One region of the Vibrio qinghaiensis genome, then DNA from elsewhere that is predicted to be linked to it. Evidence: predicted binding sites of a transcription regulator. Region 1 holds the regulator's gene; each other region holds the start of a gene.
The links. Region 1 encodes PurR, which represses purine synthesis genes. Its sites were predicted from a motif close to TNANGNAAACGTTTNCNTNA; they were not measured.
Positions count from the first base shown of each region.

Region 1 (4,380 bases):
GGAGTTAGGCCCATTAATAAATTAATCAAGAAAAAAGGGAAAACAGGAATTAAGCGCAGTGAAAATAGATAAAATGCGCCATCTCTTTCGACACCTTGATTAATCGTTTGCAGCTTTTGACCAAACTTTGTTTGGATCCACTCTCGTAGCAAGAAACGGCTACTCAAAAAGGCGATTGTTGCACCTATGGTACTGGCAAAGGAGACAAGTAGTAAACTCGTCCAAAAACCAAACAGCGCAGCGCCCAATAACGTGACGACCGCCGCTCCAGGGATAGAGAAAGCAGTGAGCACAATATAGAGTGAAAAATAGATCAAAGCAGCGCTGATCACGTTTTGACTAATGTATTCGTTTAATAGCATTTGCTGTGCTTTGGCATTATCTAACGTTAGATAGTGGCCAAAATTTACAATCAAAAAGACAATAAAGGCCAATAAAGCCAAGCCTAAGAGAAGTTTTTTATTCATGGTATTCCTCAAAACGACATATTTTACTAGATATAGTGAAGAAGACAGAGGAAGTCGAATTTATATTTCAAAACGGGATGAAAAAAAACGCCCGCATGGTGATGCGAGCGTATTTGATTATTTAATCGAGATATTTATTTACTCGGAGGTTAAAGGCTTTTAGCTAATTCATCGCGTCGAGATTGTGGGATAACCGACCAATGCTTGCCTTCAATCGCACCTTCAAGGGCCCATAGCAATTCAAGACTGATTGAAGAAGAATGGGTTTGCTGAATCGCTTTATAGGCTTCCAAGGCTCCTTTGCTTTGCAAATCTGTCACAGATTCAATCCCAGCTTTCTTGAGCATACGTTCGGTGGCGAGACGAAGGTTTGGGAGATCTTTTAGACGATCTGGCTTGGCTTGGGCTTGAATCTCTCGCTCTTGTTTTGCGATTTCGAGTGCGACAGCAGCATCTCGTAAAATGAGCGAAGGGTTTTGCCAACAATTGTCAGGCAATGCAAAATATTTCGTGACGACAGGGAACCCGCGTTTTTTATAGATATAGGGCTCATAGCCTTGCTCTTTAAAGCGAGAGGTTGACAAATCGTCTGCGCGAATATGAAGTTTATCGTTTACGACCAAAGCAAACATGGTGTCATCGACAAAAATGCCGAAGCCGCCAAACATTGAACGAGACTTAACACGTCCAAGTTGTTCGAAGAGTCGCATAGAATCTTTAAGTATTGGTTTATCCATGCTGTAAATTCTCGGTGTATGGGAAAAACGCCACCAAAATCAGGTCCGAGAGATTAGCAAACTTATGCAGAAAGAGTGTCAGTAAGGAGTAAACTTAACGTTTGCATATTTGCCATCGGCAACCCCGCTACCTATTGAATATTCAGTTTAGGCCGGAGGCTTTGCGTCCCATCCTTTCAAATGGTTTGCCCTGTGCGTGACTTCTAATAATAAGAATATATAAATTTTTGGATGAGCATCACGTTTATTTATTATTTGCGTGATGCTTATTCCAAATTTACTATTATTTGATACGGCGTTCTGTCTCAAGTGTAGGAAAATTCCTAAAATTGACATTTGTCGCTTGCTTTAAATAATGACACTATTTTGTGATATTTTTTACTGTGTTGCGTTCAACAATCTCGGGGTGCATCTCAAACACACGACGTTCATGCTCTTTGTCTTTAATGCGTTCCAATAGGATTTCAAAGGCGTTTTTCCCTACTCGTCGCTTTGGCTGGTGAACCGTGGTTAACGGTGGCGAGAAGTATTCAGCCAGTTCTATATTGTCATAGCCAATAACAGACATGTCATCAGGAATACGGATGCCTTTTTGTTGCAAGCGACTCATTAAACCGAGAGCCATTGTATCGTTAAAGCAGAAAACAGCCGTTGGGCGTTTGTCCATGGCGGCGATCTTGTCGGCGGCGAGAACCGCCGTATCACATTCGAAATTACCTTCTAAAATCCAATCGTCATGCGCTTTAAGGCCTGCTTCGGCAAGCGCACGCTTAAACCCTTGAATTCGCTCTTGGCACGCCGCTTTTTCAAAGTGTCCACTTAAGCAAGCAATGTCAGTATGTCCATTATCAATAAGGTATTTGGTGGCGAGATATCCGCCTTCCTCTGAGTTATCAATAATTTTATCCGCTTGAGAACTTTCAGGGCCCCAATCCATGATAACTTTCGGAATGTCTGAATGACGATCAAGCATCTCAAGCAGTTCTTGGGTGAGGTCCGAGCACATGACTAACATACCATCGACACGTTTTTCCGCTAGCATGCGGATGTAGTCGCGTTGTTTCTCGTAAATACCGCCGGTATTGCACAAAATAAGTGTGTAGCCTTGGCGGTAGCAGTAACTTTCAACACCATCGATAACCTCAGAAAAAAATAAGTTTGTCGATTGGGTCACTAACATACCAATGGTACGGGTGGTGTTGCATTTTAAGCTGCGAGCGACTGCACTTGGTGCATAGTTGAGCTCTGATACCGCTTCCATCACTCGTTCTTGGGTTGCTTCAGCCACAAAGCGAGTTTTATTGATTACATGCGATACCGTGGTGGTTGATACGCCCGCTAAGCGTGCAACGTCTTTAATCGTAGCCATAAATTCTCTGTCCTGTCGATAACTGCTGAAAGTGGTAGTCACGAAGAGCAATTCAGCGGTATTAGGCCTATCAGTGTCATATTGAAGCCTAAAAGTAGTAAAAACACAAAAACCGCCTCTAGACAGCGGTTGCATCTTCAATTCATTTTTTTATCGTTTGCGGCCAAGATTCTAGTCCGCAAATGTCGATCAAGCAACGAAAAATCCACCGAATAAATCGGTCAACAGTCACAACTGACCGATTTAGTAATAGATATTAACCAGGTTATCTCATTGGTTTGATAAATAATCGCGGTCTAAGTGAAGAAATGCGACTAACAATTCGCTTGCGGCACCATAAAAACCAAATTGATCAATTTGTTGGCAACGAAGATGGAATTGTGGGATCCAAGAGAGCAAATGTTGTTCAATAAAATCACACTGCTGCGTAAAGGCTTGTTCAAAGTGTGCTTCTTGCTCAAGTTCATTGGAGCGAATGACCAAGTTACCTAAGAAATCCAGTTCAATCGCAATGTGGTCGGCGGGTTCGTTGAGTGCATCGTTGACTGTAATGTGATGGGCTGCCATCAAATCCGACATTGCTCTGGCTGGTTCGTCATTGAGCAACCCTGATTTTCCAATGTAAATTGAGGCATAGGGCAGCGCGGACTCCTTATTGGATTTTAAAAAAAGATCACAGAAATCGGCTGCGAGCTCAAGCTGTGCGTCTTCTTTGTCTTGCAATCGGTTTAGTGCATCAACTAATTTATCAATAGCAGGTTTAAGTGTCGTATTTTCAGCCAACCCTGAAAGAAATGTACGAATAGCGGACGTATGGTATTGCCCTAATTCATGTTCCGAAAGTTCTTTCACAAATAAGCTCGAAAGCCACCAATAAATCTCGGCACGCTGTTCATTAAAAGCTTTTATGTCTTGCATAGTACTGGCTCTCCAAGGGTGTGGTTTTGCGAAAATCGTTTTTTAAAAGTAACTGCTGTAAGTGTAACTAATAAAAATGAATAGCAGTCACTAAGAAAATGAAAAAATATGAGTGATTTTTTCATTAAGTTAATGGATGTCCGGAAGGTTGTTTTGAATCAATAAACTCTCATCTTTCTTAATTTTAAAAGTTGTACGACTAGAATTATGACTATTTATGAATAGAATGACTTTGTACAGAATCTCGAGCCGAGGTTTGAACCTTTCTATAGAGTAAAGTGGTGTAAATGAGCTATCACGTATTAGTCGTTGAAGATGACGCAGTTACCAGCAGCAAGCTGACTGGATACTTTCAAAATGAAGGTTATACAGTAACACAAGCGGAAAGCGGTACTCAGATGAGAGAAGCGTTGAAAAGCAACGATATAGATTTGATTATGCTAGACATTAATTTACCCGGTGAAGACGGTTTAATGTTAACGCGTGAGCTACGCAGCCAGTCTGATATTGGCATCATCCTAGTGACAGGACGTACGGACAGTATCGATAAAATTGTTGGTCTTGAAATGGGGGCCGATGATTACGTGACTAAACCTTTTGAATTGCGCGAGTTACTGGTGAGAGTGAAAAACTTGCTGTGGCGGATCTCGGCAGTAAAAAACAAACTGAGTGAAGAGAGCTGTGTATCTCACAATGCGAATTTAGTGCGCTTTAGCGAGTGGACCTTTGATATTCAGCGCCGTGCGCTGAGCCGTAATGGTGAACCCGTAAAACTGACCAAAGCGGAATATGAGCTCTTAGTTGCCTTGTCGTCATATCCGAATCAAGTCCTTAGCCGTGAGCGTATTTTAAATATGATCAGCCATCGTGTGGATGCACCTAACGATCG
Region 1 covers NZ_CP022741.1:1,647,181-1,651,560, reverse strand. Annotated here, with positions in the region: gene CCZ37_RS07560 (TVP38/TMEM64 family protein) at 1-467, opposite strand, end outside; gene CCZ37_RS07555 (TfoX/Sxy family DNA transformation protein) at 617-1,204, opposite strand; cyclic di-GMP riboswitch class I at 1,319-1,404, opposite strand; gene purR (HTH-type transcriptional repressor PurR) at 1,566-2,573, opposite strand; gene torD (molecular chaperone TorD) at 2,844-3,491, opposite strand; gene torR (two-component system response regulator TorR) at 3,779-4,380, shown strand, end outside.

Region 2 (4,380 bases), 1.3 Mb from region 1:
AGGATACTGCTCGGCTTGACCCGAAATGGCCGCTCCGCGCCATGATAACGAGAGCCCATAGACGGTGCTGTTTTCAGGTTTGTAATCCATATCGAGCAGTAGATTATTTAGCGCCTCTCCTTGCCAATACCATTGTTCGACAGAGAGTTGTATCTCGCCGAAAGGTAGGCCCGTTGAGTCATCCAACCAATATGGATTTTTAATCTGCAGGTTAACGCCACGCGCGACCCAGCCTTGTTGAGCGATGTCGGCGTGATTGAGCGCGATTTGGCTAACCGAAATGGGCCATGATCGCAAATCGGTAGGAAGGCCATTTTGTAGGTTGATACCACGGAGAAGGATACTATCAACGGCGATTTTTTGGTCGCGAATGAGCTGTGGGCTGAGCCAAATATCGGCTTGCTCTATCGGTATGTACTGCTTATTTTGCCGCAGCGTTAGTTGGTTGAACTGAAAATGCAAAGGATACTGATATTGAAGAGATTGAAACCTCACGTTTCCTTTTGAAAGCCGTTCAACGAGAGTTTGAGCAACAGGAGTAGCATAAGAGGTATGTAGCAGCGCAAACATACCCAGCATGAAAGTGAGAAATAGCGCAATGATCGCAATCAGCAATGCCAAAGCCTTGTTCATGGTGTCCCTACTCGTGAATTGTTATCTGTGACAGAGTGAAACAAATTGCCTCACGCAGCAACAAAAAAAGCCCCTTTTAAAAGGGGCTTGGTAGTGACTTATCAGTTTTAGTCGAGTTGTGGACCTGCGGCCACTAATGCTTGACCTTCTGCGTTATCAGTATACTTGGCAAAGTTATTGATAAAGCGCGAGGCGAGATCTTCGGCTTTGCTTGTCCATTGTAGAGGATCGACGTAAGTATCGCGCGGGTCGAGGATTGCAGGATTCACATCGTGTAGTGAGGTTGGTACTTCAAGATTGAAGATTGGAATATGTTTGGTTGCTGCCTTCTCAATAGAGCCATCCAAGATAGCGTCAATGATGGCGCGGGTATCTTGGATCGAGATGCGTTTACCGCTACCGTTCCAACCTGTATTAACTAAGTAAGCTTCGGCGCCCACAGCTTCCATACGTTTTACTAGCACTTCGGCATATTGTGTTGGGTGGAGCGTTAAAAACGCTGCACCAAAACAGGCTGAGAAGGTTGGTGTTGGTTCGGTGATGCCACGTTCAGTACCCGCTAGTTTTGCCGTAAAGCCAGACAAGAAGTGATACTTGGTCTGTTCTGGAGTCAATTTAGAGACTGGTGGTAGCACACCAAATGCATCAGCGGATAAGAAGATCACTTTATTGGCGTGACCACCTTTCGATACGGGCTTAACGATGTTCTCGATGTGGTAGATAGGATAAGAAACACGAGTGTTTTCGGTTTTAGAGCCATCATCAAAATCAATCGAACCATCACGACGCACTGTGACGTTTTCCAGTAGTGCATCACGGCGGATCGCGTTATAGATGTCAGGCTCAGCTTCTTTGGATAGCTTGATGGTTTTCGCGTAGCAACCCCCTTCAAAGTTAAACACGCCATCATCATCCCAGCCGTGCTCATCGTCGCCGATTAATGCGCGTTTAGGATCAGTAGAGAGTGTGGTTTTTCCTGTACCAGACAGGCCAAAGAAAATCGCCACATCGCCCGCTGTACCCATGTTGGCTGAGCAGTGCATTGAAGCAATACCTTGCAGTGGAAGGAAATAGTTCATCATTGCGAACATTCCCTTCTTCATCTCACCGCCGTACCAAGTGCCGCCGATCAACTGCATCTTTTCCGTTAAGTTAAACACGGTGAAGTTTTCTGAGTTCAGGCCTTGCTCTTGCCATTTGTCATTGGTGCATTTGGCACCATTCATGACCACAAAATCAGGTTCGAAGTTGGCTAGCTCTTCTTCTGTTGGGCGAATGAACATGTTTTTGACAAAGTGCGCTTGCCACGCCACTTCAGTAATGAAGCGCACGCAAAGGCGCGTATCTGCGTTAGCACCACAGTAACCGTCAAGAACGAATAGACGCTTACCTGAGAGTTGACGACCAACCAATGTTTTCAGATCATTCCACACTTGTTGGTTAATCGGTTTGTTATCGTTTTTCGCTTGTTCAGATGTCCACCACAGAGTGTCGCGTGTGGTGTCATCTTTGACAATGAATTTATCTTTTGGTGAGCGGCCAGTAAAAATGCCAGTATCCACGGCTACAGCGCCAAGTTCAGTGACGATGCCTTTTTCGTAGCCTTCAAGGTCTGAGCGAGTTTCTTCGGCAAATAACAGCTCATAGCTTGGGTTACGAACCACTTCTGCTACGTTGGTTATTCCGTATTTGGTCAGGTCTAGTTGTGCAGCCTTTGTATGTTCCATGACGGTCATAGGTGCTCCTTGTAAGAGATTTTGTAGGGATTTTGTAATAATTTTTGTAATTGTTATCTGCTCACCATGCTAGCAACGGGTGGGTGATAAAACAGGGACGCAGCTCAAAAATCGCCCATGATACTCCTGTGGTTTTAGGTGTCCCGTCACATATTGGCGTAACTATTTTATCGCGTACGCAAACCTTTGCGCTAGATCAATAAGATTAATACTTTTAAAAAAATAAGTACGACATTCTGTTTGCTTTAGGCTTGATTTTACTAGGTTTTGATCACAAAAAAGCCAGCATAAAGCTGGCTCTGATACGTTTTTTGCGTGCTTGTTAATTCATGCAAATTAATGAATTGTGTCACTTCCTGAGGAGGCTTGTGCGTAGAGTGTTGCGATTTCAGCTTCTTCAAATGAGTAGTTGGTACCACAGTAATCACAATGTAAAGAAACGGATCCTTCAGACGATAAAATGTCGTAAATTTCCTCTTTGCCTATTGTGATGATGGCCGCCCCACTGCGTTCACGTGAACAACCACAATGAAATTCGACGGGTTGTGGGGTGAACAGCTGAACTTTCTCTTGGTTATACAGGCGATACAACAGATCGGTGGCTTCTAAGGTGAACAGCTCTTCATTTTTTACGGTGTTAGTTAACTGCTCTAAGTGCTCAAAATCATCGGGCGTACCCGTTCCATCTGGAATGGTTTGCAACAACATACCAGCGGCACAGGCTTTTCCATCTTGCTTACCAATGCGTATCCAAAGGCGTGTTTTCAACTGTTCAGAGCGGATGAAGTAACCTTCCAGCACTTCCACTAAGTTATCACCCTCTAAACCGACCACACCTTGGTAGCGCTCGCCTTTTTTGGGCTCGATAGTGATAACTAAATGGCCTTTACCCATCAAAGTGTGTAGGTCGGCATCATCGGCAATATCGCCTTTCCAGCGTGCGACACCACGCACTTTCTGTTCATTATCGCCATTGATAACGACTAAGGAAACTGGGCCATTGCCTTGCAGTTGCATGGTAATTGAGCCTTCAAACTTTAGCGTTGCGGTTAGCAAGGTCGTTGCGACGAGCAGTTCGCCCAAAAGTTTTTGTACTGGGGCTGGATATTCCTGGCTCGAAAGGATGTGTTGATACGCGTCGTCTAACTGTACCAACTCGCCACGTACAGATAGATCTTCAAATAAGTAGCGATTTAAAATGTTATTTGCCATTTAGCTATTTCCTCGGAACATGGTCCAGCTTTTATTGATGTTTGAATTTAATGATGTCACGACGCTCTTTTTTGTCTGGTCTGCGTTCGGGGCTTGGATTGTGTGCGTTGAGCTTACGTTGCTCGGCATGATGGGCACGTTTGGCGATGCTTGCTGCGGTTTCCGAATACAGGGTTTGTGCTTCTGGCGCGCTGCGCCTTTGCCCTAACAGATTGATCACAGTGACGATTTTCTCTTCTTGGCCTTGGCGCAAGGTAATCGTTGCCCCAAGCTCGACGATTTTGCTTGGCTTGGTGCGTTGGCCATTATAATGGACTTTACCACCATCGACCATACTGCGGGCGATCGAGCGCGTTTTATAAAATCGTGCTGCCCATAGCCATTTATCTAATCTTATTTGCTCTGTCGCAAAACTCATACTACAAATGTGCCTCAAAGGGAGTTAGTCTTGTACGTTTTATGGCCTTTACAATGGTGTTTTGGTTCCAGATTTTCAAGCTACCCGACAAAATAATGTCAGTAAAAAGGACGATAATGTCTCTTATGATATATTAATGTGTTTTTATAGCGCCATCTTATATATTCGTTCTATTCATATGGAACCCTAGTTTTAAATGGAAGCATAGTTTTAAATGAAAGCATAGTTTGAGGCTAATCAGCAGCTTTCCGTTTGGCTAACGGCTCGTAAATGTGAAACATCATAATTGAAGTAAGACAAATATCAGTGAGGACATCTTTTGAGGCAAATCGATTTTAGCAGTATGACCTCATCTCGCTTATGGCAAGCAGGTTTGCTACA
Region 2 covers NZ_CP022741.1:72,013-76,392, forward strand. Annotated here, with positions in the region: gene CCZ37_RS00350 (AsmA family protein) at 1-633, opposite strand, end outside; gene pckA (phosphoenolpyruvate carboxykinase (ATP)) at 741-2,369, opposite strand; gene hslO (Hsp33 family molecular chaperone HslO) at 2,706-3,581, opposite strand; gene hslR (ribosome-associated heat shock protein Hsp15) at 3,613-3,999, opposite strand; gene gspC (type II secretion system protein GspC) at 4,328-4,380, shown strand, end outside.
Region 2: the regulator PurR is predicted to act here: its motif matches at 2,544-2,563, upstream of pckA (phosphoenolpyruvate carboxykinase (ATP)).

Region 3 (4,380 bases), 140 kb from region 1:
GCCCTATTTAAAGCACATGAGTGATTCGCAATTTTTTGCGGTGATGACGTGTGGCTTAGCCTCGGTTGCGGGCGGTACGTTAGTCGGCTATGCCTCACTGGGCGTTAACCTTAACTATCTTATTGCGGCGGCATTTATGTCAGCTCCAGCCGGTTTGTTGATGGCGAAAATTTTGCTGCCGGAAACCGAAGCGCAAAGTCAGCAGGTGGCCAATGAAGAGGTTGAGATACCAAAAGCAACCAATGTGGTTGAAGCCGTGGCTGATGGTGCAATGTCTGGGCTTCGTATCGCGGTTGCGGTTGGGGCAACGTTACTGGCCTTTATCAGTGTGATTGCGCTACTCAACGGCCTATTGGGCTGGGTGGGCGGTCTGTTTGGCTTAACCCTTAGTTTTGAGTTGATTTTAGGCTACCTATTTGCTCCAGTTGCGTGGCTGGTGGGCATTCCATGGAGCGAAGCGATGACGGCAGGCTCACTGATTGGTAATAAAATTGTCGTGAACGAGTTTGTCGCTTTCATCCAATTGATGGACGTAAAAGATTCGCTCAGTGAACATTCTCAAGCGATTGTAACTTTTGCTCTGTGCGGCTTTGCCAATATTTCGACCATGGCAGTATTGATCGGTGGTTTGGGCAGTTTGGTGCCAGAGCGTCGCAGCTTCATCTCTCAATATGGTTTTCGAGCGATCAGCGCTGGCGTGTTGGCTAATTTGATGAGTGCTGCGCTTGCTGGGGTTATTTTGTCGCTATAAACGTAGCGTTTCTATTCATCGTTAAAAACTGGCCCGTTAAACATCAGCTCGTTAAAAAACCCCAGCGCAATGCTGGGGTTCTTTTTCGCTCGCCGCTCATGGCTATCAATAGCCAATAGCCAATAGCAATAATCAATAGCAGTAAGCAGTAATGAGCAAGATCAGTTGTTGGGGTGAAATTGCTCGCATGCCAACAGGGTGTTTTCAATCAAACTGGCCACCGTCATTGGCCCGACACCACCCGGAACCGGGGTGATCAAGCTTGCTTTGGTGCGCGCTACATCGTACTCGACATCGCCAATCAGCTTGCCTGACTCCAAGCGGTTGATGCCCACATCAATCACCACTGCACCTTCTTTAATCCATGCGCCGGGAATAAAATTGGGTTTACCAACGGCCACCACCAACAAATCAGCTTGGCGAACATGGTGTTCTAAATCTTTCGTGAAGCGGTGGCATGTGGTTGTGGTGCAACCTGCTAGTAGCAGCTCTAATGTCATTGGTCGGCCGACAATATTGGATGCGCCCACAATCACCGCATGTTTACCACGCAGTTGAACGTTATAGCGCTCAAGCAAAGTGATGATCCCTTTGGGCGTACAAGAGCGCAGTTTAGGAATGCGCTGGGCTAAACGGCCCACATTGTAAGGGTGAAAACCATCGACATCTTTTTCAGGAACAATGCGTTCAAGCACATGGGTTGTATCAATCCCGGCAGGTAAGGGCAGTTGCACTAAAATGCCGTCAATTTCAGGGTCGGCATTGAGCTTATCGATTAACGCCAGTAGCTCCTCTTCGCCAGCAGTGGCTGGAAGATCATAGGATTTAGAAACAAAACCCACCTCTTCACAAGCACGACGTTTGCTGCCGACATACACTTGTGACGCAGGATCTTCTCCCACCAGCACCACCGCCAGCCCCGGAGCGCGAAGGCCCACTTGAGTGCGAGCTTTTACCCGCGCCGCTACTTCAGAGCGAACCGTCTGGGAGATGAGTGTCCCATCAATATTTTGAGCAGTCATGGCTTTCCTTACACATTGGTCGCAAATATTTTTGGGCGCATTGTCGCAGATATTTAAAGTAACATCTATAAGCAAACGTTTGCCTTGTTCTGTTTTTCGACACTCGGCTACCGAATGGCAGTTTTTTAGGCATTTGAAACCGAATCTTAGAGAAAGCGATTGATTTACGGAGTTCAACTCGTATAATCCTGTCCCTGTAGCGCGCCCTTAGCTCAGCTGGATAGAGCACGTCCCTTCTAAGGATGTGGTCGTAGGTTCGAATCCTACAGGGCGCGCCATCTATTTCAGGGCGCAGCAAGCTAATACTTGCTGCGCCCTTTTTGTTGCGCGATAGCTAGCCGCAAAGCAAACGGATTATTCGTTCTTGATTACTCACAAGGCGCTCTCTATCTCATAAAACCACACTTAACTCAGTCATAAAGCGAGGATTTTTGCGCTTCCACTGGTATCATATCGGCAATTTTTCGTGTCTTAAGAAATCTGCAATGAACCAACAAGAACAACAATACCTCAAAGCGCTAGAAAGCAAACTCTGGACGGCGGCCGATAAACTGCGCGCCGCGTTGGATGCGTCACAATACAAACATGCGGTGCTGGGGCTGATTTTCGTCAAATACGTTTCGGATGCGTTTACCTTGCGCCAGCAGGAAATCAAAGCTGAATTGACCAACCCAGAGCACGAATACTATTTAGACCCGCAAGATTTCACCCCAGAAGAACTGGCCGAAGAGATCGCGATAGAGCTAGAGCAGCGCGATTTCTACCAAGAGCAAAATGTGTTCTGGCTACCGCCGGAATCCCGTTGGTCGTTCCTGCAAGATAACGCACCGCGTGTGATTGGCGGTGCAGAGCTGGTGATTGAGGGCGCAAACCAACAAAAAATCACCAAGAAAATCACCTCAGTCGGCCATTTAATTGATAACGCACTGGAAGGGATTGAGCGCGATAACCCCAAACTCAAGGGCGTACTCAACAAACACTATTCAGGCCTTAAAATCGACCAAGCCAAGCTCAATGAACTGATCAACCTGATTGCGACCATTCCGTTTAATCACCAGTCGCTCAGCAGCAAAGACATTCTTGGCCATATCTATGAATACTTTTTAGGTCAGTTTGCGCTGGCTGAAGGCAAAAAAGGCGGTCAGTTTTATACGCCTGCCTCCATCGTAACCCTAATTGTAGAGATGATTGAGCCATTTGAAGGCCGTGTCTATGACCCAGCGATGGGCAGCGGCGGCTTCTTTGTCCAATCGGATAAATTTATTGAGCGCTATGCTAACCAAAAAGAGATCGACCCGCTGACGCAAAAGCAGAAAATCTCGATTTACGGGCAAGAATACAACTACACCACCTGGCAATTGGCGGCGATGAACATGGCGATTCGTGGGCTGGATTACGATTTTGGCAAAGAGCCCGCCAGTACCTATACCAACGACCAACACCCTGATTTACGTGCGGACTTCATCATGGCTAACCCGCCGTTCAATATGAAAGAGTGGAACATTGGTGTTGATGATAACGATCCGCGCTGGGTATACGGCACACCGCCTTCAGGTAATGCCAACTTCGCGTGGATGCAGCATATGCTTTACCACCTTGCCCCTGATGGTTCTCAAGCTTTACTGCTGGCTAATGGTTCGATGAGTTCATCCACCAATAACGAAGGGGAAATTCGCGCCGCCTTGGTTGAGAACGATTTGATCGAATGTATGGTCGCGCTGCCCGGGCAACTGTTCACCAACACGCAAATTCCGGCCTGTATCTGGTTCTTAACCAAAAACAAGAAAGCTCGCACCGATAAAGCGGGTCGTAAGCTGCGTGATCGTAAAGGCGAAGTGCTGTTTATTGATGCGCGTAACCTTGGCTATATGAAAGACCGCGTGCTGCGTGATTTCAGTTTTGATGATATCCAGAAAGTGGCAGATATTTTCCACGCATGGAAAACCGGTGAAGCGGTTAATGGCGTGACGTATCAAGACCAAGCCGGTTTTTGTAAATCAGCAACGTTGGAAGAGATTAAGAAACACGATTTTGTATTGACGCCGGGGCGTTATGTTGGCGCAACTGAAGAGCTAGATGATGGTGTTCCATTTGCAGAAAAGATGGCAACCTTAACCGAAAAACTGAGTGGGCAATTTGCTGAATCAGCCAAGTTAGAAGCGCAAATTAAGAAGAACTTGGCGGGGTTGGGTTATGTCATCTAACTATTTCCAAACAACTATAGGCGCCCAAGTAACGCTACAGCGTGGTTTTGATATCACTAAGAAGCAGCAAATTCCGGGAGATATACCAGTGGTATCATCTGGAGGCATTGCGAGTTACCACAATGAAGCCAAGGTGGATGGGCCTGGAGTTGTTTTGGGACGAAAAGGAAGTCTGGGTACTGTTTTTTATTTGGATTGTCCTTTCTGGCCACATGATACTAGTCTTTGGGTCAAAGACTTTAAGGGTAATAACCCTCACTTTGTATACTACTTCTTTACGAGTATTGCTGAAAAGCTGAAAGGCATGGATGTTGGAGCTGCAAATCCAGCTTTAAACAGAAACCATGTTCATCCAATGGAAGTGTTATGGCCTATTCGGGATGTACAAGATGATATTGTCAGA
Region 3 covers NZ_CP022741.1:1,790,623-1,795,002, reverse strand. Annotated here, with positions in the region: gene CCZ37_RS08185 (NupC/NupG family nucleoside CNT transporter) at 1-751, shown strand, start outside; gene folD (bifunctional methylenetetrahydrofolate dehydrogenase/methenyltetrahydrofolate cyclohydrolase FolD) at 913-1,773, opposite strand; tRNA gene CCZ37_RS08175 (tRNA-Arg) at 1,975-2,051, shown strand; gene CCZ37_RS08170 (class I SAM-dependent DNA methyltransferase) at 2,259-3,977, shown strand; gene CCZ37_RS08165 (restriction endonuclease subunit S) at 3,967-4,380, shown strand, end outside.
Region 3: the regulator PurR is predicted to act here: its motif matches at 1,841-1,860, upstream of folD (bifunctional methylenetetrahydrofolate dehydrogenase/methenyltetrahydrofolate cyclohydrolase FolD).

Region 4 (4,380 bases), 400 kb from region 1:
AGAGAGTACGCAACAGAGTATGATGCTACCACTGATGCATCATGGCATGCTAATGGTTGGCATCCCTTATTCAGAGCCTGCATTGCATACCACAACCGCTGGAGGCACACCATATGGTGCAAGCCATGTCGCAACACACTCGTCACAGCTCACTACGCACGAAAGTGAACTGGCTAAAAATTTAGGAAAACGGCTGGCTATGCTCGCCAGCCGATTAAAGGACAGATTATGACGGCAGATATGATGCCACGTACTAAACAGTATCGATGGCTAGCTTTACTGAGTAACTTATCCTTGATTATATGGGTGGTTTTATGGCAATTCTCGCTCTCTCCTCACCCTCATCTTAATCATCTTGCATTGGCCATTGCATGGGTTATCCCACTACTTTTACCATTACCGGGAATTTTGGCCGGAAAACCCTACACTCACGCCTGGGCCAACTTTGTTTTAATGCTCTACTTTCTACACGCGTTGACGCTGATTTATGTTGATGGAGGGGAGCGCTGGTTAGCGGTAGTGGAACTGCTACTGACATTTGCCGCTTTTGTCGGTAATACCTTGTATGCTCGCCATCGCGGTAAAGAGCTCGGACTGAAACTCAAGCGTCTATCCGAAGTCGAAAAGCAAGAGAAAGCCAATTTTACCCACGATAACCAAGCATAGAGTTAATCCATGACAGGATTGCCTATCCTCCTCATGCAAAAAGAGCCCTGATGGGCTCTTTTTGATTATCTCAGCATTTGTTCAAGGGGTGACTGAGTACTTTACGCTTGCCACTCAAAAGAGAGCACTCGCTTCACTGGTTCAGTGATGGCCTGAGATAATGACGGTTCAGGTGTGACTTGCAAAGAGCCTGACTCCACAGCAGAATCATCAACCTCTGCTGCTGGGGTAAGCTGTGTTGGCACACTCTCTGGCTGTGGGTCGTCAATTTTAGCGACTTTGCCCATGCGTAGCACTTCTTGCTCAAACTCGGACTCTGAAGCCAACAAATGCACTTCGAAAGTAATTTCCTCACCTTGAATCTTGAGAATGTCCAAAGAAGCAACAGAGCTTAAGCGCTTCAACTTATTCTCCAAGGTAAAGAAATCCATTGCATCATCAATCGGGCTAAAACGAGCAAGCAGCGAAGAAGAGGATTCACTGGCCACGATAACCGAGCTCTTTCTTGCATAGTAATCACTCAATTGATCAACCATTTGTTCAATGGCATCGTCACCAGACGCTTGACCAGACAGTGGCGCTTTCGTCGCTTGTGTGATTTGAACGGCAGGTTGATCATACAAACTCCAACGCACACCATTACTTTGCACTCTGACCACCAATACAGCATCGGTTGGATAACGTTGGCTAGCCATGCTGATAGGCTGCACGAAACCGCCCCACAAATCCGATACTTCCACACCGGTAATATCATCAAAATCACCCACAGGTACTGTGATAGGCAAACCGCGAGTTTGAGTCGCGTCTTTAAGCTGTTTTAGCGTACTGCTACCAGAGTGTTCCCATGCAATGCTGCGCTCGTAACCTGACTCTTCAATCAACCAAATTAAAACATTAGCTCGGTTTTCAGGCCAAAATGGCAATTGAGCTTGAGTTAATAATGTGCGGATATGCGGTGCGCTGAACCCCATGGCAATCGAAGATTGCGCCCCATTTTGACCATAACTGATTTGCGCTAAATATTGCGAATTCTGCCTTAAAGCTTTTTGAATCACCTCATTGTTCACCGCATTCCTATCACCCGAGGCTCGAACAATGACTTCGCTCATCCCTTTAATCCGAGCATTCGCATCGGCATTATCTTGCTGCTGATCAATCACGACTTCGGTATGGTATAAGTCGACCTTGGTTAAGGCATAAGCAGGAAGCGTGAGCAAGCCCATCACCAACATAGCTAAATAGCGCATACTGTTCCTATGATCTGTTTTGTGAACGTCGATGATAAGCAACTATCCGGTCCGCGGCAAGGAATCCACGGCAGAGTTCGATGATAATTCCATCAACATTCGTGACTTTATTTGATCTAGTTTCAATGGCAATCGTTTGCAAAAGTGATAGAATCCCGCGAATTTTTATTTTGCTTCAGGGAAATCATGATGAAAAATGCCATCCAAGGCGCACAAATGCTCTTCGTCGCATTTGGTGCACTGGTTCTTGTCCCGCTGTTAACTGGGCTTGATCCTAACGTTGCACTATTTGGCGCCGGTGTCGGTACCCTTTTATTCCAACTTATTACTCGCCGCTCTGTCCCCATCTTTCTTGCTTCTTCTTTTGCCTTTATTGCACCGATTATGTTTGGCATCCAAACTTGGGGCGTCGCCTCGACGATGGGCGGTTTAGTGGCCGCTGGTTTTGTCTACATACTACTGGGAGCGATCATCAAAGTCCGTGGCGTCGAAATCATCCACAAAATTTTACCTCCTGTGGTCGTTGGCCCGGTGATCATGGTGATTGGCTTAGGCCTTGCGCCTGTTGCTGTAAACATGGCGCTAGGTAAAACCGGAGATGGCTCATTACAACTGATTAGCTCAGATGTAGCGATGTGGATCTCTTGCGTTTCACTGTTAACCACCATCACGATTAGCGTTTTTGCCAAAGGTTTTCTCAAACTGTTGCCGATCTGCGGTGGTATTTTTGCAGGCTATCTTTTGGGCCTCTATTTTGGTGTAGTGGATTTTACTCCTGTTACGCAAGCGGCCTGGCTGTCAATGCCGAACTTCACTTTCCCTGAGTTCAACATCAACGCGATCTTGTTCATGATCCCAGTTGCCATTGCTCCGGCAGTCGAACACGTGGGCGATATGCTCGCGATCTCAAACGTCACTGGAAAAGATTACATCAAGAAACCTGGGCTACATCGCACCATTGCGGGTGACGGTGTTGCCACCATCGCAGCCTCTATGCTGGGTGCGCCACCAAACACTACATACAGCGAAGTGACGGGTGCTGTAATGCTGACGAAAGCCTTTAATCCAGTAATCATGACTTGGGCTGCGATCACCGCGATTGTATTAGCATTGGTTGGTAAGCTGGGCGCGCTACTGCAAACCATTCCAATTCCCGTAATGGGCGGCATTATGATTTTGCTGTTCGGTTCAATTGCAACGGTTGGCCTAAACACACTGATTAAAAATCATGTCGATCTTCACAAGTCTCGCAACTTAGTGATTGTGGCAGTGACATTAGTGTTTGGTATCGGCGGCATGGCCTTTGGTATCGGAGAGTTTAGCCTACAAGGTGTCAGCTTATGCGGTATCGTAGCCATTATTCTAAACTTGATCCTTCCTAATGACTTAGGAGAAAACCATGTGGTGGATAACGCCCAGATGGAAGAAGAGATCAAACTGAAGAACTAATTTTGCCAGTCAATCCGGCCTCAATCGAGGCCGGATTTTCATTCTCTATTCTTGGCACAATTCAACAAACTCACCTCGCGTTAATAACGCAAGATCGCTCGGTGCCAATTCAATCTCTAAACCGCGTTTACCTGCACTGACACAGATGGTCGATTGTTCTTCTGCGCTGAGATGAATGAAAGTCGGTAGTGCTTTTTTCTGCCCAAGCGGGCTAATGCCACCGACCACATAACCTGTGGTTTTTTGCGCTATGTCTGGATTAGCCATTTCCGCTTTTTTCGACTTAGCCGCTTTGGCCGCACGCTTTAAGTTTAATTTTTGATCAACAGGAATAATCGCGACAGCGAGATTTTTCGGCTCGCCATTTAAGCAAAACAGCAGTGTTTTAAACACTTTTTTCGGATCTTGTCCCAAAACCTCAGCCGCTTCTAAACCATAACTGCTGTGATTAGGATCATGTTGATATTGATGGAGAGTGTGAGGAATTTTTTTCTTTTTCGCCAAATCAATCGCAGGTGTCATCGTGCTTATCTCAAAGTAACCGTTAGTGCCAATAAAAAAGCGATGCCTAAGCACCGCCTTTAGTTAAAATGATTGCTCACAATGAGTCAAACTCTTTATCGCACTATCACTTATAGACAATTTCGCCCGCTGGCGCATATTGGTTCACATCAATTGGACTGTGTGCTTCGAGGTAGTCTTTCAATACTTCCGCGTCCACAAAGCCTGTATTGACATAACCTGGGTGATCGGAGATTTTTGGATAACCATCACCACCTGCTGCATTGTAACTAGGCACGGTGAAGCGATACGTTTCGTCCAAACGGAGCTGCTTATCACCAATAAACACGTTCGATACCTTACCATTGGCCACTGTCATCGAAATCCCCGCGAATTGTACATAAGCGCCAGAATCAACAGGTTTGGTCGCCACTTCATTGAGGTAATCCAACACTTCAGCCCCGGTCATATCGGTATAAGTGAGAATATTGGCAAAAGGTTGTACTTTGAGCACATC
Region 4 covers NZ_CP022741.1:2,044,887-2,049,266, forward strand. Annotated here, with positions in the region: gene wrbA (NAD(P)H:quinone oxidoreductase) at 1-232, shown strand, start outside; gene CCZ37_RS09430 (DUF2069 domain-containing protein) at 241-666, shown strand; gene CCZ37_RS09435 (DUF2066 domain-containing protein) at 768-1,913, opposite strand; gene CCZ37_RS09440 (uracil-xanthine permease family protein) at 2,103-3,362, shown strand; gene ybaK (Cys-tRNA(Pro) deacylase) at 3,408-3,884, opposite strand; gene ushA (bifunctional UDP-sugar hydrolase/5'-nucleotidase UshA) at 3,991-4,380, opposite strand, start outside.
Region 4: the regulator PurR is predicted to act here: its motif matches at 2,038-2,057, upstream of CCZ37_RS09440 (uracil-xanthine permease family protein).